Regions from separate parts of the Pseudomonas syringae pv. tomato str. DC3000 genome, predicted to be linked through region 2. Evidence: predicted binding sites of a transcription regulator. Region 2 holds the regulator's gene; each other region holds the start of a gene.
What was found. The regulator FliA, encoded in region 2, starts transcription of late flagellar genes. The targets are predictions, from matches to a motif close to CTAAAGTTTNNNNNNNNNNNGCCGNTAA.
Positions count from the first base shown of each region.

Region 1: the regulator FliA is predicted to act here: its motif matches at 6,034-6,061, upstream of PSPTO_RS08600 (methyl-accepting chemotaxis protein).
Region 3: the regulator FliA is predicted to act here: its motif matches at 5,593-5,620, upstream of PSPTO_RS07835 (methyl-accepting chemotaxis protein).

Region 1 is NC_004578.1:1,800,247-1,810,754, forward strand. Features, by position in the region: gene PSPTO_RS08575 (UPF0149 family protein) at 1-380, opposite strand, end outside; gene recQ (DNA helicase RecQ) at 557-2,686, shown strand; gene PSPTO_RS08585 (MarR family transcriptional regulator) at 2,780-3,214, shown strand; gene PSPTO_RS08590 (FimV/HubP family polar landmark protein) at 3,311-5,506, shown strand; gene PSPTO_RS08595 (topoisomerase DNA-binding C4 zinc finger domain-containing protein) at 5,552-5,896, opposite strand; gene PSPTO_RS08600 (methyl-accepting chemotaxis protein) at 6,159-7,724, shown strand; gene PSPTO_RS08625 (autotransporter serine protease) at 8,729-10,508, shown strand, end outside.
Region 2 is NC_004578.1:2,161,924-2,172,431, reverse strand. Features, by position in the region: gene PSPTO_RS10315 (ParA family protein) at 1-177, opposite strand, end outside; gene motD (flagellar motor protein MotD) at 223-1,110, opposite strand; gene PSPTO_RS10305 (flagellar motor protein) at 1,117-1,857, opposite strand; gene PSPTO_RS10300 (protein-glutamate methylesterase/protein-glutamine glutaminase) at 1,857-3,029, opposite strand; gene PSPTO_RS10295 (chemotaxis protein CheA) at 3,080-5,326, opposite strand; gene PSPTO_RS10290 (protein phosphatase CheZ) at 5,360-6,145, opposite strand; gene PSPTO_RS10285 (chemotaxis response regulator CheY) at 6,165-6,539, opposite strand; gene fliA (RNA polymerase sigma factor FliA) at 6,792-7,532, opposite strand; gene fleN (flagellar synthesis regulator FleN) at 7,529-8,362, opposite strand; gene flhF (flagellar biosynthesis protein FlhF) at 8,478-9,806, opposite strand; gene flhA (flagellar biosynthesis protein FlhA) at 9,818-10,508, opposite strand, start outside.
Region 3 is NC_004578.1:1,642,575-1,653,082, forward strand. Features, by position in the region: gene PSPTO_RS07830 (NEL-type E3 ubiquitin ligase domain-containing protein) at 1-5,512, opposite strand, end outside; gene PSPTO_RS07835 (methyl-accepting chemotaxis protein) at 5,782-7,404, shown strand; gene PSPTO_RS07840 (chemotaxis protein CheW) at 7,412-7,948, shown strand; gene PSPTO_RS07845 (CheR family methyltransferase) at 7,945-9,225, shown strand; gene PSPTO_RS07850 (chemotaxis protein CheW) at 9,225-9,914, shown strand; gene PSPTO_RS07855 (hybrid sensor histidine kinase/response regulator) at 9,911-10,508, shown strand, end outside.

The DNA.
Region 1 (10,508 bases), 360 kb from region 2:
CTTTCGAACCAGGCGTTCTCACGCAGGAACACGCCTTCCATGAAGCCGATGCACCAGCCGCGCAAGTCCGAATCATCCGGGTCGTCGCCCAGGTCCAGGTCGCAGGGCAGTTCGAACTCTTCGTCCGATGCCAGTTGGCGGGCAATGTGCGCCTTGAGTGCAACCAGTGTCGCTTCGACCTCGGTTTGTTGTGCTATGTCGGAATACTGTGGCGGCTCGGAGAACAGCGCGTCGATCCACTCGCGCTCCGGCACGTCTTCGGCACAGATGGACAAGGCGGTCAGGTAGCCGTGCGCGGCCACGTAGTCCAGTGCTTCTTCGTGCAGTTCATCTGCATCGAGGAAGACTTGCAGGCGGGTTAATTGCTCAGCGAAGGACATGGAAGCGCTACCTTGAAAATAAACGATGCTGGATTCTAGGCCTTGAGCGTCCGTGGCGCCAGCGCGCAGGCCAATTGCAGTTAATTTCGACCGCTGATGTCCGAGCCATCCAATGCTCCCGAGCGCTCGGGTATACTCCTGCGTTTTGCAGTGCAGCAGGATATTCCGGGGTTTTTATGCTTGAGCAGGCACAACGCGTACTTAAAGACATCTTTGGTTACGACAGCTTTCGTGGTCGCCAGGGTGCCATTATTGAGCGTGTAGCCAACGGCGGCGATGCACTTGTGCTGATGCCGACCGGTGGCGGCAAGTCCCTGTGTTTTCAGGTGCCCGGGCTGTTGCGGGACGGTCTCTGCGTGGTCGTTTCGCCGCTTATCGCGCTGATGGACGATCAGGTTGCCACCCTCGATGAGCTGGGCGTTTCTGCCGCAGCGCTCAATTCCACTCTCAATGCCGAGCAACAGCGCGAACTGGCCAACCGTATCCGTCTGGGCGAAGTGAAAATGCTTTACCTCGCCCCGGAGCGCCTGGTTCAGCCGCGCATGCTGTCATTCCTGCAAAACCTGAAAATCGCCCTGTTTGCCATCGACGAAGCGCATTGCGTGTCGCAATGGGGGCATGACTTCCGCCCTGAATACCTGCAATTGGGGCAATTGGCCGAACTGTTTCCGGATGTGCCGCGCATCGCCCTGACCGCCACGGCAGACAAGCGTACCCGTGAAGAAATCGTCACGCGCCTGCACCTGCAGAACGCCGAACGCTTCTTGTCCAGCTTCGACCGGCCAAACATCTTTTACCGCATCGTGCCCAAGGAACAGCCGCGCAAACAGCTCCTGGCGTTCCTGTCCGAGCGGCGCAGCGATGCCGGTATCGTCTACTGCCTGTCGCGCAAGAAAGTCGATGAAGTGGCTGTGTTCCTCAGTGAAAACGGTTATCCCGCGTTGCCGTATCACGCCGGCTTGCCATCGGAAACCCGCGCCGCCAACCAGAAACGCTTCCTTAACGAGGAAGGCCTGATCATGGTCGCGACCATCGCGTTCGGCATGGGCATCGACAAACCCAACGTGCGCTTCGTTGCGCACATGGACCTGCCCAAATCGCTGGAAGCCTACTATCAGGAAACCGGCCGGGCAGGGCGCGACGGCTTGCCCGCCGATGCATGGATGGCCTACGGCCTGCAAGACGTGCTGATGCTCAAGCAGATGTTGCAGAACTCCGAAGGCGACGAGCGCCACAAGCGCCTGGAGCAGCACAAGCTCGATGCCATGCTGGCCCTTTGCGAAGAAACCCGCTGCCGCCGTCAGACCCTGCTGGCCTATTTCGACGAAGACATGCCCAACCCCTGCGGGCATTGCGACAACTGTGTCGATGGCGTGCAAACCTGGGACGCCACCGAGCCCGCGCGTCAGGCGTTGTCGGCCATCTACCGCACCGGTCAGCGCTATGGCGTCGGTCATCTGGTCGATGTACTGCTCGGCAAATCCAACGACAAGGTCCAAAGCTTCGGTCATCAGCACCTGTCGGTGTTCGGTGTCGGCAAGGCGCGCACCGAAGCCGAGTGGCGTTCGCTGTTCCGCCAACTGGTCGCGCGCGGCCTCGCCGACATCGACCTTGAAGGCTACGGCGGCCTGCGCCTGAGCGACACCTGCCGCCCGTTGCTGCGTGGCGAGGTTTCGCTGGAACTGCGCCGCGACCTCAAACCACAAACAACTTCAAGAAGCAGCTCCGGCAGCCCGGCCAGCCAACTGGTGCGTGGCGAAGAGCGCGAGCAGTGGGAAGCCCTGCGTGCCCTGCGCCGCAAGCTGGCCGAAGAGCACGGCGTGCCGCCTTATGTCATTTTCCCGGACTCGACCCTGCTGGAAATGCTGCGCAGCAAACCGGGTTCGATGGCCGAGATGGCCAAAGTGAGTGGCGTGGGTGCGCGCAAACTGGAGCGTTACGGCGAGGCTTTCCTTGAAGTGCTCAGCGGCAAGACCGAGGCGCCGCAAGTGGTTGCCGACATTCGCCATGAGCTGATCAGCCTGGCGCGTGCGGGCATGACCCCGACACAGATCGCCGGCCAGTTGCAGTGCTCGGAAAAGAATGTCTACACCCTGTTGGCCGAGGCCATCGGCAAGCAGCAGTTGTCCATCGAGCAGGCGCTCGATTTGCCGGAAGACCTGTTGGGCGAGGTGCAGGATGCCTTTCTCGACGGCGAAGGTGAGCTGCCGCCGGTCTCGGCGATTGCCGAGCAATTTGCCGGTCGCGTGCCGGAGGGCGTGCTGTATTGCGTACGTGCGGCGCTGCAATCTGAATTTGAGGTATAACGGCGTGCGACGAAACGTCACCGCCCCATGCTTGCCTGATCATAAGGACCATGCTTAGCTCGCTAATAATTAGTTTGAATCACGAGTTACCTTATGCCATTGACTGACGAACATCGTTTCGGGATGCAACTCGGACACCTCACCCGGGGCTGGCGCGCCGAGCTGGATCGTCGGCTGGCTGATCTCGGCCTTTCTCAGGCGCGCTGGCTGGTACTGTTGCACCTCGCCCGTTTCACCGAGTCGCCCACCCAGCGCGAGCTGGCGCAGAGTGTGGGAGTAGAAGGCCCCACCCTGGCGCGTCTGCTCGACAGCCTTGAAAAACAGGGCCTGGTTCAGCGCCAGGCAGTGGTCGAGGATCGCCGGGCGAAAAAGATTCTGCTCAGCGACACCGCCTTGCCCCTCATCGAAAAGATCGAAACCATCGCCAATGTCCTGCGCATCGAGCTGTTGGAGGGGGTCAGCGAGGACGATTTGCGAGTCAGCATGCGCGTGCACTCGCAGATTCTGGCCAATCTCGAAAGATCCTGAGACGAAGCGGCGGGTTCTCAACCATAATCGTGCAACGGATACTCAAGTCCATCTGATTAACGTGAGAAGCCTGCTGTGGTTTCAATAAGGGTTTGCATGCTCAAGAGTTCTCTGGCTGCTGTCGAAGGTGCAGGCCGTATGGCGCGCGAGTTGTTTTGCAAGGGCGCCATTGCGGCAGCGTTGCTGAGCTGTTCAACGATGGCGTCCGCGCTGGGGCTGGGCGAAATGAAGCTGCACTCGGCGCTCAACCAGCCGCTGAATGCTGAAATCGAGTTGCTGGAGACCGGCGGTCTCAGCAATGAGGACGTTATTGCCAGGCTCGCATCGCCCGAAGCCTTCGCCAAGGCAGGCATCGAACGGGTGTTCTTCCTCAATGACCTTCGTTTCACCCCCGTGCTGCGCGGTAACAGTGGCGTGATCAGGGTGGTTTCCAACAAGCCGGTCACCGAACCTTACCTGAGTTTCCTCGTCCAGTTGGCGCGCCCGAACGGCGATCTGCTGCATGAATACACCGTGCTGCTCGACCCTGCCACGTCACCGCAAGGGCTCGCTGCCACGCGCAGCCGCAATCAGCAGCGTTCGCTGAATGCTGCGCAGGAATCGCGCATGCCGGTCGCGCCACCGGCAGCGCTGCAAGGCAAACATTACACGGTCGCCAGTGGCGACACGCTGAATGGCATCGCCAGCCGCCTGCAAGGGCCGGGCGGGAAAGTATCGGCCAGCCAGATGGCCGAAGCCATTCGCGCGCTCAACCCGCAGGTATTTGCTGCAGGGGCAGGTTCCGCGCTTAAAGTCGGTCAGGACCTGTTACTGCCTGATTCCGCCGTAATGCCCGCCGCTGCCACAGCCCCCGCTGCAAGCGCAGTTGTAGCGCCGCCTGCCGAGTTGCAGCGCACCGCCGAGCAGCTGTCGGCGGCTGCTATCGAAAACCAGCAGTTGGCGCAGTCTCTGGAAGCGCTCAAGACCCAGACCCAGGAACTGCAAGAGCAGATGATTGGCAAGGACAAGCAGATCACTGCGTTGCGCAGCGACCTTGCCCTGGCGCAGTCCGCGGCCCGACCTGCCGCACCCGCCACGCCGCCCGCGGCCCCGGCTCAGCCGGCGGTGACCGTTGCATCGAGCAGCGAGCCTCTCGTGAGCTTGCCAATACTGCTCGCGATACTGGCGCTGGTGCTTCTGTTGCTGGTGTATGCCTACTCGAAACGCCGTCAGCGTCGTCATGCCACGGCCCCTGTCGTTGCGCAGGATGACCCGCTGATCAAGCCTGCCCAGGCCGCCATGCTCCCTGTGTTCGAGGTGCCCGCCGTTGCGCCGCAGCCTGCCGCCCAGGCATCGCCATCGACGCTGGTCAAGGCTGCGACGCCGCAACGTCCGGCTGGCGCTGTGCCCGATGCGCTGGACGGTGTCAGCATTTACATTGCCTACGGGCGATTCAGCGAGGCAATGGGCATTCTGCGCAGCGCCCTGGAAACCCAGCCGGAGCGCGGCGACATTCGCATCAGGTTGCTGGAGTTACTGGCCGAGCAGGGCGATGGCAGCGGCTTTGTTCGCGAAGAGCGCTCAGCGCTTGAGCACGGCGTCGATCCGCAGACCATTCAGGACATTCGCGATCGCTTTCCACAACTCAAAGCGGCGGAGGCGGCCCCTGCTGCGTTCCTCCCCGCTGCTGCGGTCGTAGCAGCGTCCACGCTGTCTTTCGACAAAGCCGAACCAGAGCCAGCTGCCTACCTGCAACCGGACCTGGAGCCTGAGCCCCCGGCGCAACTGGACGAAACAGCCGCCGCGTCCCTCAACCCGCAGCAAACCGATGAATTCCAGCTGAACCTGGATGACCTGTCGATGGACGCCGACTGGGATCTGGTCGATCCGTTTGACACGCCGCCGCCGCGCAGCAAGCCAGAGACCGTGACAGCGCCTGCGCCCGCTGAAGTCGACCCCGGCTTTTCTTCGGACCTGACTCGATTGCCGGAAGTCTTCGAGCTGTCGGATGAGCAATTTCTCAGTGATTTCTCCGAGCCGGATGGCATTGAGCCGATCGAGCCAATCGAAGTGGTTGCACCCGCCGCTGCCGACGATCTGAGCGACGAGTTTCTCGACAGCTTCATGAACGATGACGGGGATTTCGACCTGCTGGATCTTGAAGAGCCGCCGCTCAGCCAGATCAATCAGGCTCAGGTACTGATCGAGGAGGGCGACTTGGAGTCGGCTCGTGAAATCCTGCAACAGGTGATTGACGAGTCCGACGAAGAGCATCGGCGCATGGCGCGCGAGCTGTTGGCGGGCATCAGCTGATTCAGCGTTTTCGAGTATTGAGGGGGGCCTGGCCCGGTCTGACGCCTAACGAAAGATCGGCCGAATCCCCCGGCATTTCGGATACCCCGCGCACCCCCAGAACTCTCCGGCATTCTGGCCGGTGCGGGCGACCTTGATCACCATCGGCTTCTTGCAGTGCGGGCAGGCGGGTACGACGGGCTTGGGCTGTGGCTTTGTAGCTGCGGGCTTGCGCGGCTTTTTCGTGCGCTTGGCGGGGCTGCTTTTGGCAGGTTGCGTGGGTTCGGATGATAGTGTCTCGGGCGCTGCCGAAGGCCTTTCCTGATTCGATGTCGAACCGGCAACCCGGCTCAACAGCCTGCGCAATTGGCTGATCAGGGCTTTCAGCGCTGAGGGTGTATGACCTGCCATTGGAATGCTCGAAGCCGTGTTCGCTAAAGGTCGGCATGGTGCAGGCATCTGCGGCATGAAGCAAACCGTCGACGCGCACCTGCACTGTGACGCGTACCTCAATGTTACCTGCCGATGACGCTAATTCCCGGACACCGCTAAAGACCGACCCTGCGCGGGCGATAAACTCTGCACTCGGGCTGTTGGTTGCCACTTTGAACGACTGTGCTAAACCTTCAGGGATTACCCGGACTATCGAGTATTATCAGGGAGTGGATTTTCAATGCGCGTCAACATGCCTATCACCCAGACTGAACGGACTTTTCCGGCATCTGAACGCCTCATCTCCACCACCGACCTCAACAGCCAGATCACCTATTGCAACGACGCCTTCGTCACGTTGAGTGGCTTCACCCGCGAAGAGCTGATCGGCCAGCCGCACAACCTGGTGCGCCACCCGGACATGCCCGCCGCGGTCTTTGCTCATATGTGGGAAACCATAAAACAGGGCAAACCCTGGATGGGCGTGGTCAAGAACCGCTCCAAACAGGGCGATTATTATTGGGTCAGCGCCTACGTCACTGCTGTCTACGAAAACGGTCGGATCGTCGGCTACGAATCGATGCGCTCGCTGCCGACCCGCGATCAAGTGCGCCGCGCCGATGCCTTGTATGCACGGCTGCGTGCCGGTAAATCGTCGGTCTCGGCGACCAGCACCGCTGCCTATCACCTGGTTCGCCAACTGCCGATGATCCTCTGCGCCCTGGCACTGGCTGCCGGCGTCTACCTGCTGGACGATCTGCCTTCGATCATCATGATTCCGATCGTGATGGTTGTGCTGGGCGGCTTTCTGGAAATGCGCCAGCGCCGCAGCATTCGCAGCACCCTTGAAGAACACCCCAAAGCGTTCACCAGTTCACTGGTTGCGCTGACCTACAGCGACAACCGTGGCCCGCAGGCGCAGCTCGATCTGGCCATGCTCAGCGAAGAAGCCCGCCTGCAAACGGCCCTGACGCGCCTGGCCGATACTGGCGAGAGCGTGCGCCAGCATGCCGGTCGGTCGGCGCAATTGTCGCTGCGCCAGGCCGAGTCGCTTGATCAGCAACGCAGCGAGGCCGATCAGTCGGCCACGGCGATCAACCAGATGGCGGCGACCATTCAGGAAGTGACGCACAACGTACAGAGCACTGCCCATGCTGCCGAAGAAGCCGACAAGCTGGCGCAGCAGGGGCGTGGTCTGGCTGATGACAGCCTGTTGGCGATTCGGCACATGGCCAACTCGGTTACTGACATCGGTCAGGCCGTGGGCGAACTGGCCGATGCCACGCAGTCGATTGGCAGCGTGGTCGATGTGATTACCTCGATTGCCCAGCAAACCAACCTGTTGGCGCTCAACGCCGCCATCGAAGCGGCGCGTGCCGGTGAGCAAGGGCGTGGTTTTGCGGTGGTCGCCGACGAAGTTCGTTCGCTGGCTTCACGCACCCAGACCTCGACCGAACAGATCCAGCAAATCATCACCTCCCTGCGCGACGGCGCCGCCCGTGCGGTCCTGACTGCCAACAAAGGCGAGCAGATCTCCAAGGAAAGCGTCGCCAGTGTCGAAGCCGTGCAGAAAGCCCTGGACGGTATCAGCCAATCGGTAACGCGCATCACGGGCATGAGCCAGCAAATGGCCTCGGCGTCGGAAGAGCAAAGCCACGTCGCGGAAAACATCAGCCAGCAAATCACCCGCATCGCCCAACTCTGCGACCAAAGCGCCGGCCAGGCACAGCAAGGCTCGCAGATCAGCACCGAACTGGAAGAAATGGCGCAATACCTGCACAGCCTGGCAGAGCGCTTCAGCCGGTAATTTCAACAACCACTATCGTGCGACGCAGAGCGTCGCGAACTGCATTCCCACGCTGGAGCGTAGGGAACGATGATTGATGTCAACTATCGTGCGATGCTCTGCGTCGCATGCCTTTCCGGACGCTCAGCGTCCTCTTATTGCGACGCAGAACGTCGCGAACTGCATTCCCACGCTGGAGCGTAGGGAACGATGATTGATGTCAACTATCGTGCGATGCTCTGCGTCGCATGCCCTTTCCGGACGCTCTGCGTCCTCTTATTGCGACGCAGAGCGTCGCGAACTGCAATCCCACGCTGGAGCGTAGGGAACGATGATTGATGTCAACTATCGTGCGCCGCTCCGCGTCGCACGCCGTTCCGGACGCTCTGCGTCCTCTTTTGCGACGCAGAGCGTCGCGAACTGCATTCCCACGCTGGAGCATAGGGAACGATGATTGATCTCAACTATCTTGCGCCGCTCCGCGTCGCATGCCGTTCCGGACGCTCTGCGTCCTCTTTTGCGACGCAGAACGTCGCGAACTGCATTGCCACGCTGGAGCGTAGGGAGCGATGATTGATGTTAACTATCGTGCGCCGCTCCGCGTCGCATGCCGTTCCGGACGCTCTGCGTCCTCTTATTACTTTAGTTAACTTGTGTCACTAATTACCTTAATGCCTATTCCTTGCTGTGCGACAAGGCATAACAGTTTTAATAAATAATTTATATTGTCCGACAATTCCATCGTCGCCCATCAAGTTAGTGTTGACCTTGAAAGTTTTAATCAGCGCCCGAATACATTTGCGTACAATTAAATAGCCACTATCGATTTGAGTGGATTGCGTTAATAGACCAAATAAGTTCAATAAATTCATGCAGATATCACTGGATTAAATACCCAAAGATGGCGCTCGTGAATACCCGTCACTCTGTATCAAAACTGAAATAAAACGGTTGCCAAGTATGTAACTGCGGACTATGTTTTGGCTGCGCTCAATCAGGAGCCGACCATTAGCAGGTGTGCAGGGATGCAAAAGTCGAAGTGTGTGAGTGCTGCCCGTTATTCTTCAAAAACCGTAGCAACTGGCGCACTGTGCGCGCTGTCTTTTACTTTCGGCTGTTCGGCCTACGCTGATTATGTCGAGCAGGGAAAGTTGGGTGATGCGGCCAGTTGGCGTTCAGCAGAGTTCCAAAGTGACTGGGGCCTGGGCCGCATTCAGGCTGATCAGGCCTACGCTGCTGGCATGACGGGCGCAGGGGTCAAGATCGGTGCGCTGGACTCGGGTTTCGATCCGTCTCACCCAGAAGCCAGCCCGTCCCGCTTTCAGGCAGTAACCGCCACGGGCACTTACGTCAACGGCACACCGTTCAGCGTCACCGGCGCGATCAACCCCAACAACGACACCCACGGAACGCACGTCACCGGCACCATGGGCGCGGCGCGCGATGGCGTGGAGATGCATGGCGTGGCGTACAACGCGCAAATCTACGTTGGTAACACCAATCAGAACGACAGCTTCCTGTTCGGCCCCAACCCGGACCCGCAGTATTTCAAGGCGGTGTACGGCGCACTGGCTGATGCTGGCGTGCGCGCCATCAACAACAGCTGGGGCAGCCAGCCGGCCGACGTGACCTACGCCACCGAGTCTGGCGTGCGCGCCGCCTATGCCCAGCATTACAACCGTGGCACCTGGCTGGATGAAGCGGCCAACGTCTCGCGCAAGGGCGTGATCAACGTGTTCAGCGCTGGCAACTCCGGCTACGCCAACGCCAGCGTGCGCGCCTCTTTGCCGTATTTCGAGCCAGACCTCGAAGGCCACTGGCTTGCCGTGTCGGGCCTCGACGCCTCCACCGGTCAACGCTACAACCAGTGCGGCCTGTCCAAATACTGGTGCATCACCATGCCCGGCCGGCTGATCAACAGCACCGTGCCCGGCGGCGGTTACGGCATCAAGTCCGGCACCTCAATGTCTGCACCGCATGCCACCGGCGCACTGGCGCTGGTGATGGAACGCTTCCCGTACCTGAACAACGAGCAGGCGCTGCAAGTGCTGCTGACCACCGCCACCCAGCTCGATGGCTCGGTCACTCAGGCGCCGACCACCAGCGTCGGTTGGGGCGTGGCCAATCTGGAGCGGGCGATGCGCGGTCCCGGTCAATTGCTCGGCACCTTCGACGCCAACCTCGGCACAGGCTTGACCGATACATGGAGCAACAATATCTCCGATCAGGCGTTGATTCAGCGTCAGGCCGAAGACACTGCCGAACACGCCACATGGCAGCAAACACTGATCAGCAAAGGCTGGCAAAACGGCGTCGCCAGCACTGCCAGCCAGCAGGACCAGGCCGACTACGCAACAGGCAGCGCCCGTGCTGCCGCCGCTGCACAGCGCCAGTACCAAGGCAGCCTGATCAAATCCGGTGCGGGCCGGCTGATTCTGCAAGGTGCCAACACTTATCGTGGCGAAACGCTGGTCAACGGCGGCGTGCTGTCGGTCAACGGCTCGCTGGTGTCCGCCGTGCAGGTCAACGCGGGCGGCACGCTGGGCGGCAATGGCCAGATCGGCGGGCTGACTGCGCGTAACGGCGGCGTGGTCGCGCCGGGCAATTCCATCGGCACCTTGCAGGTCAACGGCAACGTCCTCCTTGAGCCAGGTTCGACCTACGCCGTAGAGCTTTCGCCCGCCGCCAGCGACCGCATCGTCGCCACCGGCAGTGCCACCGTGTCAGGTGCCAACATGACCCTGGCGCTTCTGGACAACACGCCGGTTGCCTTGAATTCTGTACCCACCCAAAGCGTTGCAGGCC
Region 2 (10,508 bases):
GGCACTGTGTTCCAGCTCGTCCGGGTTGTGCCCGAAATAACTGGTCATGGAGCCGTGGGGGTCCAGATCGACAACGACCACGCGCTTGCCTGCATCGGCCAGCAAACCGGCCAGGGCAATGGTCGTGGTGGTCTTTCCGACTCCACCTTTCTGGTTGGCTACTGCCCAGACTCTCATTGATGTTTTTCCTTCCGTACAGCGACGACCATACCGATACGATAATTAGGGGGCGGGTGACGGAGAATTGACGGCGTTCGCGCGTACCGGCGGCTTTGCTGGCACCGGTGCAGTTTGTGTGCCAGCACGGCGTAATGCAGCGTCGGGCTGCGCATTGGCCGTGCCGGAACCGGTCAGGCTGCGGCGAACGTCCAGATTTCGCGAGATCACCAGCACCACACGACGGTTCTTGGCGCGTCCGGCTGCCGTGGTGTTGGGGGCGATGGGCTGAAACTCACCGTAGCCTACCGACGCAAGCCGCGCCGGATTGATACCGTCCATGGCCAACATGCGCACAATGCTGGCAGAGCGCGCCGACGACAGCTCCCAGTTGGTCGGAAACTGTGCAGTGCTGATCGGCTGGTCGTCGGTAAAGCCTTCAACATGAATCGGGTTATCGAACCGTTTGACGATGCCCGAGACCTTTTCGATGATGGTGAAGGCCTTGTCGCTGGGCATGGCATCGCCGCTGACGAACAACAGGCTGGAATTGAGCTCGATCTCGATCCACAACTCGTTGCCACGCACGGTCATCTGGTCGGACTTGATCAGATCACCAAACGCATCGCGCACATCCTGAGCAATGGTCTGCAACGGGTCATCGGAAGCCTGACCGATACCGGCATCGGTCTGCTCGCTGTCTTTGACCAAGGGCTCGGCGGGCTTGACCGACACCGGGCGCTGTTCGCCGATGGGGATCGGCTTCATGGTCCGTTCGGTGTCGTTGAACACGCCGACCAACGCTTGGGAGAGAATTTTGTACTTGCCTTCGTTGACCGAGGAGATCGAGTACATCACCACGAAAAAGGCGAACAGCAAGGTGATGAAGTCGGCGTAAGACACCAGCCAGCGTTCATGATTTTCGTGTTCTTCGGGCTGACGTCGGCGAGCCATGCGCTGTTACTCCATGAAGCCTTGCAGCTTGAGTTCGATGGAGCGCGGGTTTTCGCCCTCGGCGATGGACAGCAGGCCTTCGAGCAACATTTCGCGGTAACGCGACTGGCGATGGGCGATGCCTTTGAGCTTGTTGGCCACCGGCAGCAGAATCAGGTTGGCCATAGCGACGCCATAGATAGTGGCGACGAAAGCCACCGCAATGCCGCTGCCCAGCTGGCTGGGGTCAGCCAGATTGCCCATTACGTGAATCAGGCCCATCACGGCGCCGATGATGCCCACGGTCGGCGCATAACCGCCCATGCTTTCAAAAACCTTGGCAGCCTGGATATCGCGGGTTTCCTGAGTGATGAAATCCACTTCCAGAATGCTGCGAATCGCTGCCGGCTCGGCGCCATCGACCAACAACTGCAGGCCTTTGCGGGCGTAATTGTCGGGCTCGGAGTCTGCGACAGTTTCCAGACCGAGCAAGCCTTCCTTGCGGGCCGTCATGCTCCAGCCGATGACCCGGTCCACGCCACCGGGCAAATCGATGCGCGGCGGGAAGATGATCCAGCGGATAATTTTCATGGCGCGCATGAACGCGCTCATCGGTGACTGCAACAGCGATGCGCCAAGCGTACCGCCCAGCACGATCAGAGCTGCGGGGCCGTTGAGCAGCGCGCCGAGGTGCCCGCCTTCGAGAAAGTTACCGCCAATGATCGCGACAAACGCCAGGATCAGACCGATAAGACTCAGTACATCCATCAGAGACAGGCCTCGACCAGGTGCCGACCGATGTCATCCAGACTGTAGATCGCGTCCGCGAGCTCAGCCTTGACGATCGCCATCGGCATGCCATAGATCACGCAGCTCGCTTCATCCTGCGCCCAAACGGTACTGCCGACCTGCTTGAGCAGGCGCGCTCCTTCACGGCCATCGGCACCCATGCCGGTCAACACGACCGAGAGCACCTTGTCGCCATAGGACTTGGCGGCAGAACCAAAGGTGATGTCCACACAAGGCTTGTAATTCAGGCGCTCGTCACCCGGCAGGATTTTCACCGTACCGCGGCTGTCGACCATCATCTGCTTGCCACCTGGCGCCAGCAACGCCAGCCCCGGACGCAGCACGTCACCGTCCTCCGCTTCCTTGACGCTGATCTTGCACAGCTTGTCGAGGCGCTCGGCAAAGGCCTTGGTGAACGCTGCAGGCATGTGCTGAATCAGCACCAGCGGTGCCGGAAAATTGGCTGGCAACTGGGTCAATACCCGTTGCAATGCAACCGGGCCGCCCGTCGAGGTGCCAATGGCCACCAGCTTGTAAGCCTTGCGCTTGGCAGTGCCGGTGGTGGTCGGGTGCGCAGGCGTGTGGTGAGCATGAGCGGCCGGCGCCGCGGCGGGCGCGACAGTGCGTGAAGGCACGGCTCGGGCGGGCGCTGCTGCCGAGGGCGCAGGCGCACGACTGGACAGGGTTGATGGCGCGGGAGCAGCCGGGGCTGGCGATGCAGCGCTGGCCGAACCAATGCCGCTCGAACGACGGTTACTGCGCGAAATGCTGTTGATTTTCTCGCACAGCAGTTGCTTGACCTTCTGCGGGTTGCGCGAGATATCTTCGAAATTCTTGGGCAGGAAATCCACTGCACCGGCGTCCAGAGCATCCAGCGTCACGCGCGCACCTTCATGCGTCAGCGACGAGAACATCAATACCGGGGTGGGAATACGCTGCATGATGTGACGAACTGCGGTAATGCCATCCATCATCGGCATTTCGTAGTCCATGGTGATGACGTCAGGCTTGAGGGCCAGCGCCTGCTCGATCGCTTCCTTGCCGTTGGTGGCGGTGCCGACAACTACAATGTTGGGGTCCGAAGAAAGAATTTCCGTGACACGGCGGCGGAAAAAACCGGAATCATCCACCACCAGGACCTTGACTGCCATAAACACTCCAATAGGTGTTGCAGGCAGCCAGGCTGCCCGCAACCCCGGATTCAAATACGCCGAGCGGCGTAACGCTTGAGCATGCTGGGTACATCGAGAATCAAGGCGATGCGACCGTCACCGGTGATGGTGGCGCCCGACATGCCCGGCGTACCTTGCAGCATCTTGCCCAGCGGTTTGATGACCACTTCTTCCTGACCGACCAGTTGATCGACGACAAAGCCGATGCGCTGGGTGCCGACGGTAAGAATCACGACGTGCCCTTCTCGCTGCTCTTCGTGAGCCGCCGAACTGACCAGCCAGCGCTTGAGATAGAACAGCGGCAAGGCTTTATCACGCACGATCACCACTTCCTGGCCGTCAACAACGTTGGTAGTCGACAGGTTCAGGTGGAAGATTTCGTTGACGTTGACCAGCGGGAAGGCGAAAGCCTGGTTGCCCAGCATCACCATCAGGGTCGGCATGATCGCCAGGGTCAACGGCACCTTGATGACGATCTTCGAGCCTTGGCCCTTGGTCGAATAGATGTTGATCGAACCGTTGAGCTGGGAAATCTTGGTTTTCACCACGTCCATGCCCACACCACGGCCCGACACATCGGAAATCTCGGTCTTGGTCGAGAAGCCCGGTGCAAAGATCAGGTTATAGCAATCGGTGTCGCTCAACCGATCGGCTGCATCCTTGTCCATGACGCCGCGTTTGACCGCAATCGAGCGCAGCACGTTGGGGTCCATGCCCTTGCCGTCATCGGAAATCGACAGCAGGATATGGTCGCCTTCCTGCTCTGCCGAAAGAATCACCTTGCCGCCGCGGGACTTGCCCGAGGCTTCGCGTTCTTCCGGCGTTTCGATACCGTGGTCGACCGCGTTGCGCACCAAGTGGACCAGCGGGTCGGCAAGCGCCTCTACGAGGTTCTTGTCGAGGTCGGTTTCTTCACCGACCAGTTCCAGGTTGATCTCTTTCTTGAGCTGGCGAGCCAGGTCACGTACCAGACGCGGGAAGCGACCAAAGACTTTCTTGATCGGCTGCATGCGGGTCTTCATGACCGCGGTCTGCAGGTCCGCAGTGACCACATCCAAGTTGGAAACCGCCTTGGACATGGCTTCATCGCCACTGTTCAGACCCAGACGCACCAGACGGTTACGCACCAGTACCAGTTCGCCGACCATGTTCATGATCTCGTCCAGTCGGGCGGTATCGACACGAACCGTGGTTTCAGCTTCCGTGGCCACCGGTTTTTCGCCGGAAGGCGCAGGCGCCCGGGCAGGTGCAGGTGCAGCCGCCTTGGCAGGCTCTGCCTTGGCAACAGGTGCCGGAGCAGGCTTGGCAACCGCTGCTGGCGCAGCAGCCGGGGCCGGTGCAGACGCCTTGGCAGCGATGGCCTGAGGTTCGAACTTGCCCTTGCCGTGCAATTCGTCCAGCAGGTTTTCGAATTCGTGATCGGTGATCTCGTCAGATGCCTTCGCAGCACTCGGGGCCTTGGCGGCACCAGCGGCGGCAACCGGCGCGGCCACAGCACTGTCAAACGAGCCCTTGCCGTGCAACTGATCGAGCAACGCTTCGAACTCGTCGTCGGTTATTTCGTCGCCGGGCGCAGCCTTGCTGCTCTGGGCAGCAGGTGCAGGCGCTGGAGCAGCAGCAACATCGGCCGCAAACTTGCCCTTGCCGTGCAACTGGTCGAGCAGGGATTCGAACTCCTGATCGGTGATCTCGTCGCTGGCAGGCGCTGCAACGGCTGCTGCAACCGGAGCTGCAGGTACAGACACCGGATTTGAGCCATGCAACGAGTCGAGCAGTTGCTCGAACTCATCGTCGGTGATGTCATCGCCAGCGGCGGCTGATGCAGCTACCGGCGCGACAGCTTCGACCACCGGTTCAGGCTCGGGAGCGGCAACCTCGTCGGCAGATTGAGGCTCGGCCAGACGCGCCAGCGCCGCCAGCAGTTCCGGCGTCGCCGCAGTCACGTCAGTCCGTTCACGTACCTGGCCGAACATGCTGTTGACCGTGTCCAGAGCTTCCAGGACCACATCCATCAGTTCGGAATCAACGCGCCGCTCACCCTTGCGAAGGATGTCGAACACGTTCTCGGCGATGTGGCAGCACTCCACCAGCTCATGGAGCTGGAGGAAGCCGGCGCCGCCTTTTACAGTGTGAAAACCGCGAAAAATTGCATTGAGCAGATCAGCATCATCCGGTCGGCTTTCCAGCTCGACCAATTGTTCTGACAACTGCTCCAGAATTTCGCCGGCCTCTACCAGAAAATCCTGAAGGATCTCTTCATCGGCGCCGAAGCTCATGGGGTGCTCCCTAAAATTAACCGTCAACAGACCTTAGAAGCCGAGGCTCGATAGCAGATCGTCTACATCATCCTGTCCGGATACGACGTCTTCACGTTTATCGGCATGAATCTGCGGACCTTCACCCTTGTCGAGATGTTTTTTAGGATCTTTTTCAGCAAGGATGGATTCTTCGTCATGTTCGATGCCAGCGAAGCGATCGACATGGCTGGCCATGAGCACCAGCTTGAGCAAATTGCCCTCTACTTCGGTCACCAGTTGCGTGACGCGCTTGATCACCTGACCGGTGAGGTCCTGGTAATCCTGAGCAAGCAGAATATCGTTGAGGTGCGCGGAAACCGTATGGCTTTCCTTCTCGGTACGCGTCAGAAAACCATCGACGCGCTTGGCCAGTTCACGAAACTCTTCGGCACCGATTTCGCGACGCATGAAGCGTCCCCAGTCTTCGCTCAACGCCTTGGCGTCGGAACTCAGACCATTCATGATCGGCGTGCTTTCCTCGACCAGATCCATCGTACGGTTGGCCGCGTTCTCGGTCAGCCTGACGACGTAGGAAAGACGCTCCGTCGCGTCCGTGATCTGCGACACCTCTTCGGCCTGAGGCATATGCGGATCAATGTGGAAATTGACGATTGCACTGTGCAACTCACGCGTCAGCTTGCCCACTTCCTGATAAAGGCCGCGGTCACGGGTCTGATTGAGCTCATGGATCAGCTGCACAGCTTCGCCGAAACGGCCTTTTTCAAGGCTGGTGACGAGTTCCTGTGCGTGTCTTTTTAAGGTCGACTCAAAGTCGGCCATCGAATCATTGTTATCCATAGCGCCCTCACGGCATGCATCAGCTATTGACGCGTTCAAAGATCTTTTCGATCTTCTCTTTCAGCGCTTGAGCCGTGAATGGCTTGACTACATAACCGTTCACCCCGGCCTGGGCAGCTTCAATGATCTGCTCACGCTTGGCTTCGGCAGTAACCATCAGTACAGGAAGGCTTTTGAGACGATCGTCCGCACGGACCTGACGCAACAAGTCGATACCGGTCATGCCAGGCATGTTCCAGTCCGTCACCAGAAAGTCAAAGGCACCGCTCTGCAGCATCGGCAATGCGGTCAGACCGTCATCCGCTTCAGATGTGTTGGTAAACCCCAGATCACGCAACAGATTCTTGATGATCCGCCGCATCGTTGAGAAGTCATCAACGATGAGGATTTTCATGTTCTTGTCCAATTCGACCTCCAAGCAGTCTTTAACGCGTTCAGCACCTGAACACGCTGTTCACTCAATACTGGCACAGCACACCCCCAGCTATACGAAACGACGACGGGCTTGGCACAACGACAGTCAAGACTGCGACTAAAGCCCATCGAGACATTGCCCGACAGGCCCTTGCCTCGTCTATCCTGCTACCACGTAACGCTTTGCACAGCCGGCATGCAGACAACGCACGACAAACGTCGCGCACTGCCGTCAACGCGCTCGCCACTCCCCCAAACGCCCTCGCAAACGAGCTGCGCACTGGCTGTGTAACTGACTGACTCGAGATTCGCTGACACCAAGAACCTCTCCGATTTCCTTGAGGTTCAGCTCTTCGTCGTAGTACAGCGCCAACACCAGACGCTCGCGCTCTGGCAAATTGGCAATTGCATCGGCCAACGCTGCCTGGAAGCGCTCGTCTTCCAGGTCGCGTGATGGCTCAAGCGAACCGCTTGCGCCGTCCTCGTGCAGCCCTTCATGATCGCCGTCCTGCAGCAGGTCGTCGAAACTGAAGAGGCGGCTGCCCAAGGTGTCATTCAAAATCCCGTAATAATCATCAAGACTCAACTGGAGTTCGGCCGCAACCTCGTGATCTTTAGCGTCACGACCGGTTTTAGCTTCAATTGCGCGAATTGCGTCACTGACCATACGGGTATTGCGGTGAACCGAGCGAGGTGCCCAGTCCCCCTTGCGAACCTCATCGAGCATTGCACCACGAATGCGAATACCGGCATAGGTCTCGAAACTCGCACCCTTGGTGGAATCATACTTGGTGGAAACCTCGAGCAGGCCGATCATACCAGCCTGAATCAGATCCTCGACCTGCACACTGGCCGGCAAGCGCGCCAGCAGATGATAAGCGATACGCTTGACCAGCGGCGCATAACGCTCGATCAACTCGTACTGCGAATTACGGGAGGTTTTGCTGTACATCTGGTAGCCGCTCGCAGTCATTGCACAGGCCCCGCACTGGTCTGGTGAACGAGTCGCTCAACGAAGAACTCGAGATGACCCCGCGGGTTGGCTGGCAACGGCCAGGTATCAACCTTCTGGGCAATGGCCTTGAAAGCCAGCGCACATTTGGAACGCGGGAATGCTTCGTAGACGGCACGCTGCTTTTGTACCGCCTTGCGCACGCACTCGTCGTACGGCACGGCACCTACATATTGCAGGGCAACATCAAGAAAACGATCAGTCACTTTGGTGAGTTTGGCGAACAGGTTGCGTCCTTCCTGCGGGCTCTGGGCCATGTTGGCCAGCACCCGGAAACGGTTCATGCCGTAGTCGCGATTGAGCAGTTTGATCAGGGCGTACGCATCGGTGATCGACGTGGGCTCGTCGCACACCACCAGCAGCACTTCCTGAGCGGCGCGCACGAAGCTGACCACCGACTCGCCGATACCGGCAGCGGTATCGATCACCAGCACATCGAGGTTGTCGCCAATCTCGCTGAACGCCTGAATAAGGCCGGCATGCTGGGCCGGTGACAGGTGCACCATGCTCTGGGTGCCAGAGGCCGCAGGCACGATACGAACCCCGCCCGGCCCCTGCAACAGAACGTCGCGCAACTCACAGCGACCCTCTATCACATCGGCAAGCGTGCGTTTAGGCGTCAGCCCAAGCAGAACGTCGACATTGGCCAGGCCAAGATCGGCATCCAGCAGCATGACGCGCCGGCCAAGCTCGGCGAGGGCCAGTGATAGGTTCACTGACACGTTAGTCTTACCGACGCCACCTTTGCCACCGGTCACCGCGATAACCTGTACGGGATGCATGCTGCCCATGTTATTTCTTTACCTTGTCTTGCGTAGACCGAAACCACATCAAGGGCTGCACGTTCGCAAATGAACACCGCATGGCAGACCGTTGACGCAGGGACATTCCAAAAATATCCATCACTTAACCCACTCTCTTGCCAGGGGTGTGATAGAGGTCAGCAAACATATCCGCCATCGCTTCCTCGCTAGGCTCATCCTGCATCTGCACACTCACCGCACGACTCACCAGTTGATGACGTCGTGGAGTGTGCAGGTCATCAGGAATACGTGGACCGTCCGTGAGGTAGGCCACCGGTAACTCGTGACTGATCGCCAGGCTCAGGACTTCGCCCAGGCTGGCTGTTTCATCAAGCTTGGTCAGAATGCATCCGGCCAGGCCACACCGTTTGTAACTGTGATACGCAGCGGTCAGCACCTGCTTCTGGCTGGTCGTCGCCAGCACCAGGTAGTTACGTGATTTGATGCCGCGCCCTGCCAGGCTTTCAAGCTGCATGCGCAGCGCAGGATCACTGGCCTGCAGCCCGGCGGTATCGATCAGCACCACGCGCTTGCGCAGCAAAGGCTCCAGCGCCTGAACCAGCGACTGGCCCGGATCGACATGGGTGACCGGCACGTTGAGGATGCGCCCAAGAGTCTTGAGCTGTTCCTGCGCGCCGATGCGGAAACTGTCCATACTGACCAGGGCGATATTCTGCGGGCCGTACTTCAACACATAACGTGCCGCCAGTTTGGCCAGAGTGGTGGTCTTGCCCATACCGGCAGGACCGACCATGGCAATCACTCCGCCCTCTTCCAGCGGCTCGATGTCCGGTACAGCAATCATGCGGGCCAGATGGGCCAGCAACATGCGCCAGGCCTGACGAGGCTCGTCGATGTCCGGGATCATCGACAGCAGATCGCGAGACAGCGGGCCGGACAGGCCGACGCGTTGCAGACGGCGCCACAGGTTGGCCTGCTGCGGACGGCTGCCTTGTAGCTGGTTCCAGGCAAGGGAGCCGAGCTGGACTTCCAGCAGCTCGCGCAGGCCGTTCAATTCAGAGCGCATCGAGTCAAAGGCACGCTGACCGCCAGCAGGCTCTGCAGCCGGTGCGGGAGCGTAGGCAAACGGGCGTGGCGGCTCTTCGAGCGTCGGTTCGATATGCGTGTCGGCAGCACTGACCGGCTTGCCGGAAAACAGCTGAAGGTTGATCGACGCATCGCTGTCGCTACGGTTGTTCAGTTCGGCCTGAGCGGAGACGATGCGCGACTGAGTCTTGCGCAGCTCGTCTTCGAGTTCCATATTCGGCACACGCGGCGCCAGGGCAGACAGCTTGTAATCCAGAGCGGCAGTCAGCTCTACGCCACCGGCAATGCGCCGGTTACCGATGATGGCCGCCTCGGCGCCCAGCTCATCGCGAACCAGTTTCATGGCTTGACGCATATCGGCGGCGAAAAATCGCTTAACTTGCATGACTCACTACCTCAGCCGTTCGGCCCGACAGTCGCTACGATGGTTACTTGCTTGTTGTCCGGTATTTCCTGGTACGCCAGAACATGCATGTTCGGTACAGCCAATCGTCCAAATCGTGACAGCATCGCCCGGACAGGACCTGCTACCAGAAGAATGACCGGCAACCCTTGCATCTCCTGACGCTGGGCCGCTTCAATCAACGAACGCTGGAGCTTTTCAGCCATGCTCGGTTCAAGCAGAACGCCTTCTTCCTGACCCTGACCAGCCTTCTGCAAACTATTGAGCAATATCTGTTCCAACCTTGGTTCCAGAGTGATAACAGGCAGCTCCGGCTCAACGCCTACAATGCTTTGGACGATTGCGCGACTCAGACCGACACGCACGGCGGCCACCAGAGCGGCGGTATCTTGACTCTTCCCGGCGTTGTTGGCGATAGCCTCTGCAATGCTGCGAATATCCCGCACAGGTACGTGCTCGGCCAGCAACGCCTGCAGCACGTTGAGCAGCGACGACAGGGACAGCACGCCAGGCACCAGCTCTTCAGCGAGCTTGGGCGAGCTTTTGGACAGCAATTGCATCAATTGCTGGACTTCTTCGTGACCGATCAGCTCGTGAGAGTGCTTGTAGAGAATCTGGTTCAAGTGGGTTGCCACTACCGTACTGGCGTCTACCACGGTGTAACCGAGTGACTGCGCCTGACTG
Region 3 (10,508 bases), 520 kb from region 2:
CCGCGTCCAGCTCGGATAACCTATAAAGCCGGACAGCCAACTGATAAAGCGTTGCACCGCGCTGCTCGGTAACGACGTTTTGCAAGGACTGGCGAGTGAAGATCAGCACCTCCATCTGATTGAACTCCAGAACGATGCCGTCCGAGCAGGTAGCGTTATCGTGAAACAGCCTGAGCGGCTCTTCGGCAATAGCGTTGAGGGTCATGCACAACTGTGGGTCCTGATTCGCGGTGGCGAGCACTGTCCAGACACGCTCTCGTAATGCTGATCGACTGGCCATGTTGCGGTAATCGGCGCTGAGACGCAGTGAATCGATCAGCTCCAGAAGATTGCGTGTGTGTTCACCGGCTTCCAGTTGCTCCCAGATCTGGAGGCGCTCTGCGCTCATGGGGTGCGATTCTTCCAGCCAAGGCTCGACAGTAACGGGCTCCGGGGTGGAAGAGCGGCTCTCGTCGGAAGGCATGTAATCCGATATTGACCCGTCGGAGTCACGGCTTTCTGTCCAGTCCATGCCGCTGAGTTCGGGCGGTAGGTCCATGTCGAAGGTGAAGGCACGTCCGTAACGCTCCGACATCTGCGCACTGCGCATGGTTGCTTCGGAAAGCGGGTTGTTCAGCAGGCTTATTTCCGTGTGCGAATGCTGGCTAGCGGGATTGGCGAGAATGTTTTCCGGCAAGTCAGTGATCAGATTGCCCTCCAGCAGAAGCGTTTTCAGGGGCGACGGAATCATTTCATCGATCCAGGTTGGCCATTCGCTCAGCCCGACATTGTTCAGCGACAGCCAGTTGAGGGCGGTGTAGTTGAGGCTGGAGAGGTCGGTAATGGCACCTATCCGATTGCCATCGAGTTCCAGCCGTTCAAGCGTCGGAATACGGCTGAAAAAATCGATGTGTTGTTGCTCGAGAAGCAGGCCCTGATCGTTGAGGCACAACGAACGCAGTGCGCGAAGTTCCAGCAGCGCTTCCGGCAGCCGGGTCAGCGGTATCACATGGCCGCTCATTTCCAGCGAATTCAGATCAGTCATGCGCCGCAGCAACTGGTCGAGGTCAGACGCTGTTCCGGTGACTCTGCTCAGGTGCAGGTAGCGCACCTGACGACAGAAGAAGTCCGGCAACTGTCGGGGAAAATCCGCCAGGGCAATATCGACCAGGCGCAGCGGCGTATGGATATGCCCCAGGCTGAACGTGCGCCAGTGATCAATCAGCAGCAAACCGATCTGGCGTCGCGCCGCTATTGTCTGCTCGCTCGGTATCGCCAGTGAGCTTGACGCATTTGTCCACTGATCAAGCGCCACTACCAACTCGGCGCCCTGCTGCAGTTGCATGTTCACCGCGGCCTGCACCGCGAGCGGGGTGTCCATGACAAACCTGAAGGCGCGGCCGGAAACTGCCTCGTTGATGCGCGCCTGTATTGCGGTGTGCCGGGACAGACTGTTACCGCGCAAGTCGATCAGCGTCTGATGTTCCAGGCTGGGCGGGTTGTCGAGAATCCAGCCAGGCAGTTCGGTCAGGTTATTGTGAGCCACCGAAAGCTCACGAATATTGCTCGGGATCATGTCAGTCAGCCATGAAGGCCAACGGTACATACCGACCCGCTCAAGCACCAGTCGATCGAGACGCAGCCAGCCAAGGTCCATAGGCAACAGGCTGACCAGACGATTGCCGCTGAGGTCCAGCGTTCTAAGAGCAGGCATATCGCGAAAGTGACTCATCTGCGGCTGATCGAGAAAGATGCCCTGATTGATCAGCCCCAGCTCGGTGAGCTGTGGCAGCACGCTGGATATTTGCTGGGGCAGGTTGATGAATGTCGAGGTTTCAGGGTCGAGCCCTGCGCTGGGCTCACTGACCAGGTTCAGTGATTGCGCCTGCGGGAAGCGTCGCAGGAAATGCCCCAGCTCGAACGTGTTGGTCAATTGCCGGGGCAGATTCGGCTCGGCAGGCGTTGTGCTCTCAACACCGGGACGTACTCGGGTTTCAATCGAGATGTTTTCCAGGTGCAACGCGGTGACGCGGTTATAGACAAAGTCCGGCAAGTGTCGGGGGAAATCTGTCAGGGACACGTACTGCAAACGCAGCGGCTCGAACGTACGCCCGATCTCGGGCAGATTGTTGAGGCGCCAGTGGCTCCAGATGGCCTCACTGATGCGCTCTCGACTGTCCACATGTGCCTGGCTCATCTGTAGAAATGTGGTGACTTCATCGGTCCAGACGATAAGGCTTGCACGCAGATCCAGCTGTTCGCCCAGCAGCGTGTTGAGTCGATCATCGATGGCCCTGTTGTCCCAGCCGGTGTGGCGCAGGCGGTTGAGAATGTCTTCCGGGAAGGCATCTTCCAGCTCCAGCGTGCGGATCTTGTCCAGCAGGCTTTCGTCGGTCGTGTACCAGTCGATCCTGCCGCGTCCGCTCAACGGGTAACCCAGGCGGCCGTCGGCCAGGCGCATGGGCGATCTGGAGCCAGGCTTGATAGCCTGCATTTTCAGCAAGGGTGCGAGTTTCTGACGGGATAAAGGATTTTCCTGAACCAGTCTCTTCAGGTCCTGCCCCTGACCTGCATGGGGAAAACCCAACTGGCTGCGCTGGGCATCCGGCAAGGCGTGGAGTACGGACGCATAGAGGTCGTCCAGGCCATGCAGGTGCTGATCGTCAGCGTCACGGACTTCATAACGGCTGCCATCGCTGATCAGCACTTTGCGAATCGGAGCGTCCTGCGGGCCGATGCTGTCGATCAATGCACCGCTGAAATAACGATTGCGGACTTCCAGTCGGACCTGTGCTGGCCATTGCGGCAGGGCCTCAAGGCTGTGAAGGGCAAGACACTCGCTATCGGCGCTGGAAACCGACGTCAGGTAAAGCCCTTCGTAGGCACGTGCCAAACGTGTCTTTTGCAGATAAACAGTGGCTTCCTCGGCCATTCGCAACGGTACGCGGTGATCTTTTACAAGCTGAACCCGTTCCGCAGGCAATGCGTGGCTGGCAAGCTCTTGCGCAACCATGGGAGGCAGCCCGCCAAAGGCTTTCTGGAGGGTTGGAGTGCCGTCCACATCGCCGATTTTCAGTGTGCGGTAACGGGATTCAAACAGCCAGGCTCTGCTCCTTCGGGCGCTGGCAACCAGGCGGGTCCGCAGCGTGGTCAACCTGGGCGACATGCCGAGCTGGCCTGCGCCGAACTCTTCATCGAGCAGGGTTCTGATCTCGTTATTGCTTAAGCCTTCAAGCGCCTGGCGCAGCGCGTCCGGCTGGTCGGCACGAATGCGCAGAACGTTATCGGGAGTAGCCTGGCGTGCCGGTGGAAATGTACCGAGGGTGTTGCCGTCGCCATCCACCAGCACCAGCGCACGATTGCCGGGCCAGGCGGGTTCCTGACTCAGCAAATCCAGCTGGAGGGAGGCGTCCGCGTGGATGTCACCGGCTTCCATCTGTTCGATGACGCGATCGATTTGCTGATCCAGCCTGAACCGGCGTGCAGTGTCTTCCAGCAGGGCAGGCGCGGGTTGTTGCTCATGGAGTGCGCGGCGCATGACTGATTCGGTTGTGTCACTGACGCGCAGGATGCGTCGCGCCGTGACATCGGAAAACGCGTCCCTGGAGTACCCAAGCCGCCGAAACAGGGTCAGGCCCTCCATCTCCAGTGGCCGATCAAGTTCATGCAACCAGGCTCCCGCGCCGTTATGCCGCAAGGCCGGCTGATAGCTGTTGGTCCGGGTAGGGTGCTCGATCAGATAATCGCCGTCGGTTGCCGCCGGTTTGACCGAATAGGTCTGCCCGTCGACAGGCAGCCACTGTTTGCCTTGCCAGTGGTAGAGGCCCAGTTCATCGGGCTGCAAACCCTTCGGCAGCACGATGTCATGGGCGAACGGTGACAGGTCCGGTTTCCAAAGCCGCGTCGCGCCGTCCGGCAGCTCCACCGCCTGCAGACTGCTGACGAACTCAGGCACCTGCACGGCTGGAATGCCCGAACCACTGGCCACGGCTGCGCCCAGGGCTGACATCAATGCGATGTTCTCTACTACATCGAACAGGTAGGCAAAGGCCTGCTGTCGTTCGCCATGCGCCCAGCTTTGTGCGCCGTCATACACTTCGTGGATCAGTTGCGCGGCTGTCACGGCCAGCATGACTTCGCCCAGCCCGGGGACGACGAAGGCTGCGATATTCAGCACATTGAATGCAGTGTCCTTGAAATACTGCACACGCTCATCGAAGGTCTTTTGGTCCTCTGACGCAGTGGGCACGCCGTGGAACAATGCGTCGTCGCGCAGGGCGGCAAGCTTGCGATCGTGCAGGTTGTCGAGCAACACGCCGCCGAGCGGGGTTTCTCTCAGGTCCAGCCGGGCGTTTCGGTCTGCTTCCTGTTCTAACCACTGGCCCTCGAAGAAACCGCCTTTCTTGACCTTGGGGTGCAGGCGTTCAAGCAATTTTCCATACAGCGTACTTCGGTGTCGCGCCGGAATGAAACGCTGGAAGAAGTTCAGGTACCCGTCAACGAACATCCGGTCGCGCAATGAACTCAGGAATGCTTCAGCCGAGTCATATTCTTTCAGCGGCGCAATGGGATCGTCGGGTATATAAACGACGATTTTTTCCACCTGAGTGGCCACCTCGCGATCTTTGCCAAACACCACAATGCCGGTCAGTTCGACATCCCATAAGCGCAGCACGCTGCACTTCACGGGCAGGTTATCGAGTTGAACGTTGCGCTTGCCCGCAACAATGTCCAGTACCGCGTCATGTAGCGGCTGGCTGATCAGCCCCTTCAACGTGGCTATTTGTAACTGAAGCCTGATGGATGACGACTCCAGTTGTATGAAGTTGTCTCGGATCCTGTCGGCCGTTTCTCCTAGTGTCGCAGGCGTACTGAATGCGGATTCGAGGTGCGTCTGATACTTGCCGCCCAGGTCCAGTTCACGGCACAGCGCTGCAAACCCGGTGGGGGAGATCGGTACCGACTTGCCGGTCATCTGCGTACCGATGATTTCATATGCGGAAAACACCGCGGCCTTGATGCCGGAGTCCGAGTCCATCGCGCCGTTTGCTGTTTCCCAGGCCTCGAAATTTTGCAACGCCGCCTTGAGCAGGCTCTGGGTGGCGGCCCTCAGGGCGATGCTGGCTTGGGCCAGCGGGTCTTTGGAGGCCGAAATGAACGACTGGTCGACCGTTGCCCGGCCCGCATGGAACAGCCAGGTCTTGTCAACATCCACGTCTACGCCGAAGCGCTCGTTGATGGCTGCCGTCAGCAAGGGCCTGGCAAAGTCTTCAAGCGTGGACAGACGATCGAGCGTCGGGCGGACCTTTTGTTCGTTCTCGCGGTGTTCGGCGTACAGGCGTTGCAATGCCGCGCCCTGTTCGGGGCTGGACTCGCGTGCGTTGGCCAGCCATTGCGGCGCGACAGCGGACGCCTTGCGCAAGGCCGCATGAGTGGCGGGTTCTGCCTCAAGCAGCCAGTCAGGCGAGTGGTCTTCTATAAGTTGCACGTGCGGGTTTGCTGGAGCAATGCCCGCCAGGGATGGATCTAGCATTGGACTGCCTTGTCATGAATGAATAGTCGACAAAGCTTACGTTTGTGATCCGGCCTGCAAGTGGTAACTATGTATGGGCGCTCAAGTAGTGTTGGCGCTGGCCGACAAAAAGGGCAGTGAGGCTCGGTTATCGGCAGGCGCATGATGTTCATCTGTGTATGGACCGCTTGCCTGCCAATGGCTGGGCTATACTCACGCCGCTTGGACCGTTCGTCGGTCCGCTTCTTGAACACGGCCCGACGCCGTCGTTGAACTCTTGAGGGCTGACTGTGAAGAACTGGACCTTGCGCCAACGGATTCTGGCGAGTTTTGCCGTCATCATCGCAATCATGCTGCTGATGGTGGTTGTGTCGTATTCACGACTGTTGTCCATCGAGTCCAGCGAGGAAGATGTCCGTCTCGATGCGTTGCCCGGTGTTTACTACAGCACGCTGGTGCGCAGCGCGTGGGGTGAAAGTTACATCCGCACGCTGGAGCTGATTGCCGAAGGGCAGGGGCGTCCGCTGACCAAGCAGGAAAAAGACCAGTTTCAGAGCTTTGACGAAAACCTGCAGGCACAGATGGATGGCTACAAGAAGTCTATCTTCACTGATGAAGACCGAGACGGCTTCGCAATTTTCGAGAAGCGCCGCGAGGCTTATTCGCGCATGCTTGCCGAGGTTCACTCCAAGTATGATCGAGGCGACTACGCTGGCGCACGCGCCGAGTTCTATAGCGATGTAAACCCGGTCTGGCTCGCCGGCCGCAAACAGCTCAATGAGCTCATCGTGGCCAATAAACAGCTGGCTGATCAGGCTACCGCCAACATTGTCAACGCCGTACTGGCTGCCAAGATCAGCATGATCCTGTCGCTGCTGGTCGCCGTGCTGGCGGCTGCGGCCTGCGGTCTGCTGCTGATGCGTTCGATCATGGCACCGATGCAACTGATCGTGCGGATCCTCGACATCATGCGTACCGGCGACCTGAGCACGCGCTTGAACCTGTCCCGCAAGGACGAGTTCAATGCGGTCGAGACCGGCTTCAACGACATGATGACCGACCTCACCACGCTGGTCGCCCAGGCGCAGCGTTCGTCGGTACAGGTCACCACGTCAGTTACCGAAATCGCCGCGACGTCCCGTCAACAACAGGCCACGGCCACCGAGACCGCCGCAACCACCACCGAGATCGGCGCAACTTCGCGGGAAATTGCCGCCACTTCGCGGGACCTGGTACGCACCATGACCGAAGTTACCTCGGCGGCCGATCAGGCCTCGGTGCTCGCCGGTTCCGGCCAGCAGGGCCTGGCGCGTATGGAAGACACCATGCATCAGGTGATGGGCGCGGCCAATCTGGTCAACGCCAAACTGGCGATCCTCAACGAGAAGGCCGGTAACATCAATCAGGTGGTCGTCACCATCGTCAAGGTGGCCGACCAGACCAATCTGCTGTCGTTGAACGCGGCCATCGAGGCCGAGAAAGCCGGTGAATACGGTCGCGGTTTTGCCGTGGTGGCCACCGAGGTGCGCCGTCTGGCCGACCAGACCGCTGTCGCCACCTACGACATCGAGCAGATGGTGCGTGAGATCCAGTCAGCGGTGTCCGCAGGCGTGATGGGCATGGACAAGTTCTCCGAAGAAGTGCGCCGCGGCATGTTCGAGGTCACTCAGGTCGGCGAACAGTTGTCGCAGATCATTCATCAGGTTCAGGCCCTGGCACCGCGCGTGCTGATGGTCAATGAAGGGATGCAGGCGCAGGCCACGGGCGCCGAGCAGATCAATCAGGCGCTGGTGCAACTGGCCGATGCCAGCAGCCAGACCGTCGACTCACTGCGTCAAGCCAGCTTCGCCATTGACGAGTTGAGTCAGGTAGCGGTCGGGCTGCGCGGTGGCGTGTCGCGTTTCAAGGTCTGACACACCCATGACGGAACAATCGCCGAGGCGCAACGGCACGCCACTGACTGCAAGCAAACTCTTCCTGCTGTTCTGTATCGGCGAAGACCGCTATGCACTGGACGCGACCGAGATCGCTGAAATCCTGCCGCGTGTGAAGCTCAAGGCGATTGCCCGGGCTCCGCACTGGGTGGCGGGGATCTTCGCCCATCGCGGCGAGATCGTGCCGGTCATTGACATCAGCGCGCTTAACTCCGGTCAGCCCGCGCGCTTGCGCACCAGCACACGTATGGTGCTGGTGCACTATCGGTATGATGATGCGCATCCGGCGCAGTTGCTCGGGCTGATCCTCGAACAGGCGACCGAAACCCTGCGCTGCCCGGTCGCGCAGTTCAAGGCATACGGGCTGGACAATCGACTGTCGCCTTATCTGGGGCCGGTTCGCGAGGACGAACAGGGCCTGCTGCAATGGATTCACGTTCAGGAGTTGTTGAGCGAGCCGGTTCGCGAGTTGCTGTACCCGGTGCCACCAATCGACCTCGACCTGCTTGAGGACGCGTCATGAAAGCCGATGACTCGCGCTTTTTCAGCTTCCTCAAGGACCGCATCGGCCTGGACGTGACCTCGGTCGGCGAGGCGATCATCGAGCGCGCCTTGCGCCAGCGCGCGAAGGCGGCCAACTGCGCTGACAGTGACGACTATTGGCACCTGCTGATCTCGTCGCCGCAAGAGCAGCAGGCGCTGATCGAAGCAGTGATCGTGCCCGAGACCTGGTTTTTTCGTTACCCTGAATCTTTCGTGACATTGGGCATGCTCGCCCGTGAGCGCATCGCAAGCCTTGCCGGCGTGCGCCCGCTGCGCATTCTCAGTCTGCCGTGCTCGACCGGCGAGGAGCCTTACTCCATCGCCATGGCGTTGTTCGATGCGGGGGTCGATGCCCGGCAGTTCAAGGTCGATGCGGTCGATATCAGCCCTGTTTCCATTGCCAAGGCCGTGCATGGCATTTACGGCAAAAACTCGTTTCGCGGCAGCGACCTCAGTTACCGCGAGCGTTTTTTCAGCGCCATCACCGACGGCTTTGAAGTTGCCGATGAAATTCGTGCCTGCGTGAATTTTCAGCCTGGCAACCTGCTTGATCCGAAGCTGGCCTCGCAGGTGCCGTATGACATCGTGTTCTGCCGCAACCTGGTCATCTATTTCGACCGGCCGACCCAGCAACGCGTGTTTCAGGTCCTCAAGCAACTGACCCGTGAAGACGGCCTGCTGTTCATCGGTCCGGCCGAGGGCAACCTGCTGGCGGGCATTGGCATGCGCTCGATTGGTATTGCGCAGTCATTCGCCTTCCGTCACGCACCCGCCGAAGCAGCCGCCCCGGCGCAGGTGCAGGCCGCAGCGCCGATTGCCCCGCGTCCAGTCGTTGAGGCACCCGCCAGATCGCCAGCACCCACGCCACGACCTGCCGCACGAACGTCAGCAGCTTTTGCGCCCCTCGCCAAACCGGCCGCCGCGGCTGGCAATAGCGAGGTCTCGGCGCTGCTCGACACCATTGCCGGCCTGGCCAACGAAGGCAAAAGCGCCGAAGCGCGAGCCGCCTGCGAGCGCTACCTGCAGCAGCATGAGCCGGTTGCGCAAGTGTTCTACTGGCTGGGCCTGCTCAGCGAAGTTGAAGGCGCTGTGGTTCAGGCCCAAGGGTTCTATCGCAAGGCGTTGTACCTGCAACCGCAGCACCGCGAATCGCTGGCCCAGCTGGCAGCGCTGCTGGCCGCTCAGGGTGACAGTGCAGGTGCCCGGCGCTTGCAGGACCGTGCCGCACGTGGCGCGAATAAACAAGGAAACCACTGATGACGGGCCTGTCCGGTTTTTCCAGCATTACCCATGATCAAGCCCTGGACATCGATGATTGCTGGAACCGCATCGGCATTCACGGTGACCGCTCATGCCCGTTGCTGGAAGAGCATATCCATTGCCGCAATTGTGCGGTTTATTCCGCGGCGGCCACACGTTTGCTGGACCGCTATTCACTGGCTCAGGAGCATCACGAGCAGTTTCAGGGTTCGGTGTTGCAGCGCGACATCAAGACCCGCTCGATTCTGGTGTTTCGCCTCGGTGAAGAGTGGCTGGGGCTGGTTTCCAGTTGCCTGTCAGAGGTCGCTCCGTACCAGACGATTCATTCGCTGCCGCATCAGCGATCACGTGCGATGCTGGGCGTGGCCAACGTGCGCGGGGCTCTGGTCGCGTGCATTTCGCTGGTCGAGCTGCTCGGGCTGGACAGCAACCCGGTGATTGCCCAGTCGACACGTGTGGTGCCGCGCATGTTGATTATCGCGGTCGGAGGCGGGCCGGTCGTGGTGCCCGTGGACGAGGTCGACGGCATTCATGCCATTGACGAGCGTGAGCTGGAAGCCGCTTCTGCGTCCGGCACGCATGCCAATGCCCGCTTTACCCGTGGCGTGCTGCAATGGAAAGACCGCAGCCTGCGTTGGCTGGATGAAGAACAGTTGTTGTCGGCGGTGCATCGGAGCCTTACATGACGCCAGATCAAATGCGTGACGCCTCACTGTTTGAACTGTTCACGCTGGAAGCCGATGCGCAGACCCAGGTACTCAGTGCCGGGTTGCTGGCGCTCGAACGCAACCCGACCCAGGCCGATCAGCTGGAAGCCTGCATGCGTGCGGCGCACTCGCTCAAGGGGGCCGCGCGGATTGTCGGCGTGGATTTCGGTGTCAGCGTCGCGCACGTGATGGAAGATTGCCTGGTCAGCGCTCAGGAGGGCCGGCTGTTGCTGCAGGCCGAGCACATCGACGCGTTGCTGGCCGGGACTGACCTGTTGATGCGTGTTGCCACGCCAGGTGGCACCAGCGTCGGTCAGGCCGATATCGACAGTTATGTCGAAAGGCTCAACACCCTGCTGGCCTCGGGGGCCGGTGCCGCACGTACGGTTACTAAGGCGCTGACTGATCCGTTGCTCGACCCCTTGCTGGCGAGCGCGATGCAACAACTGGAGCTTTCTTCCGCAGCGGCCGCGGCATTGACCGGCCAGGCCACTGATTCGCTGGCTGCCGGTTCGCCTCCCGGCCCCGTGCCGGCCCCGGCCGAGCCAGCCGCTGAACCCGAACCGCCCTTTA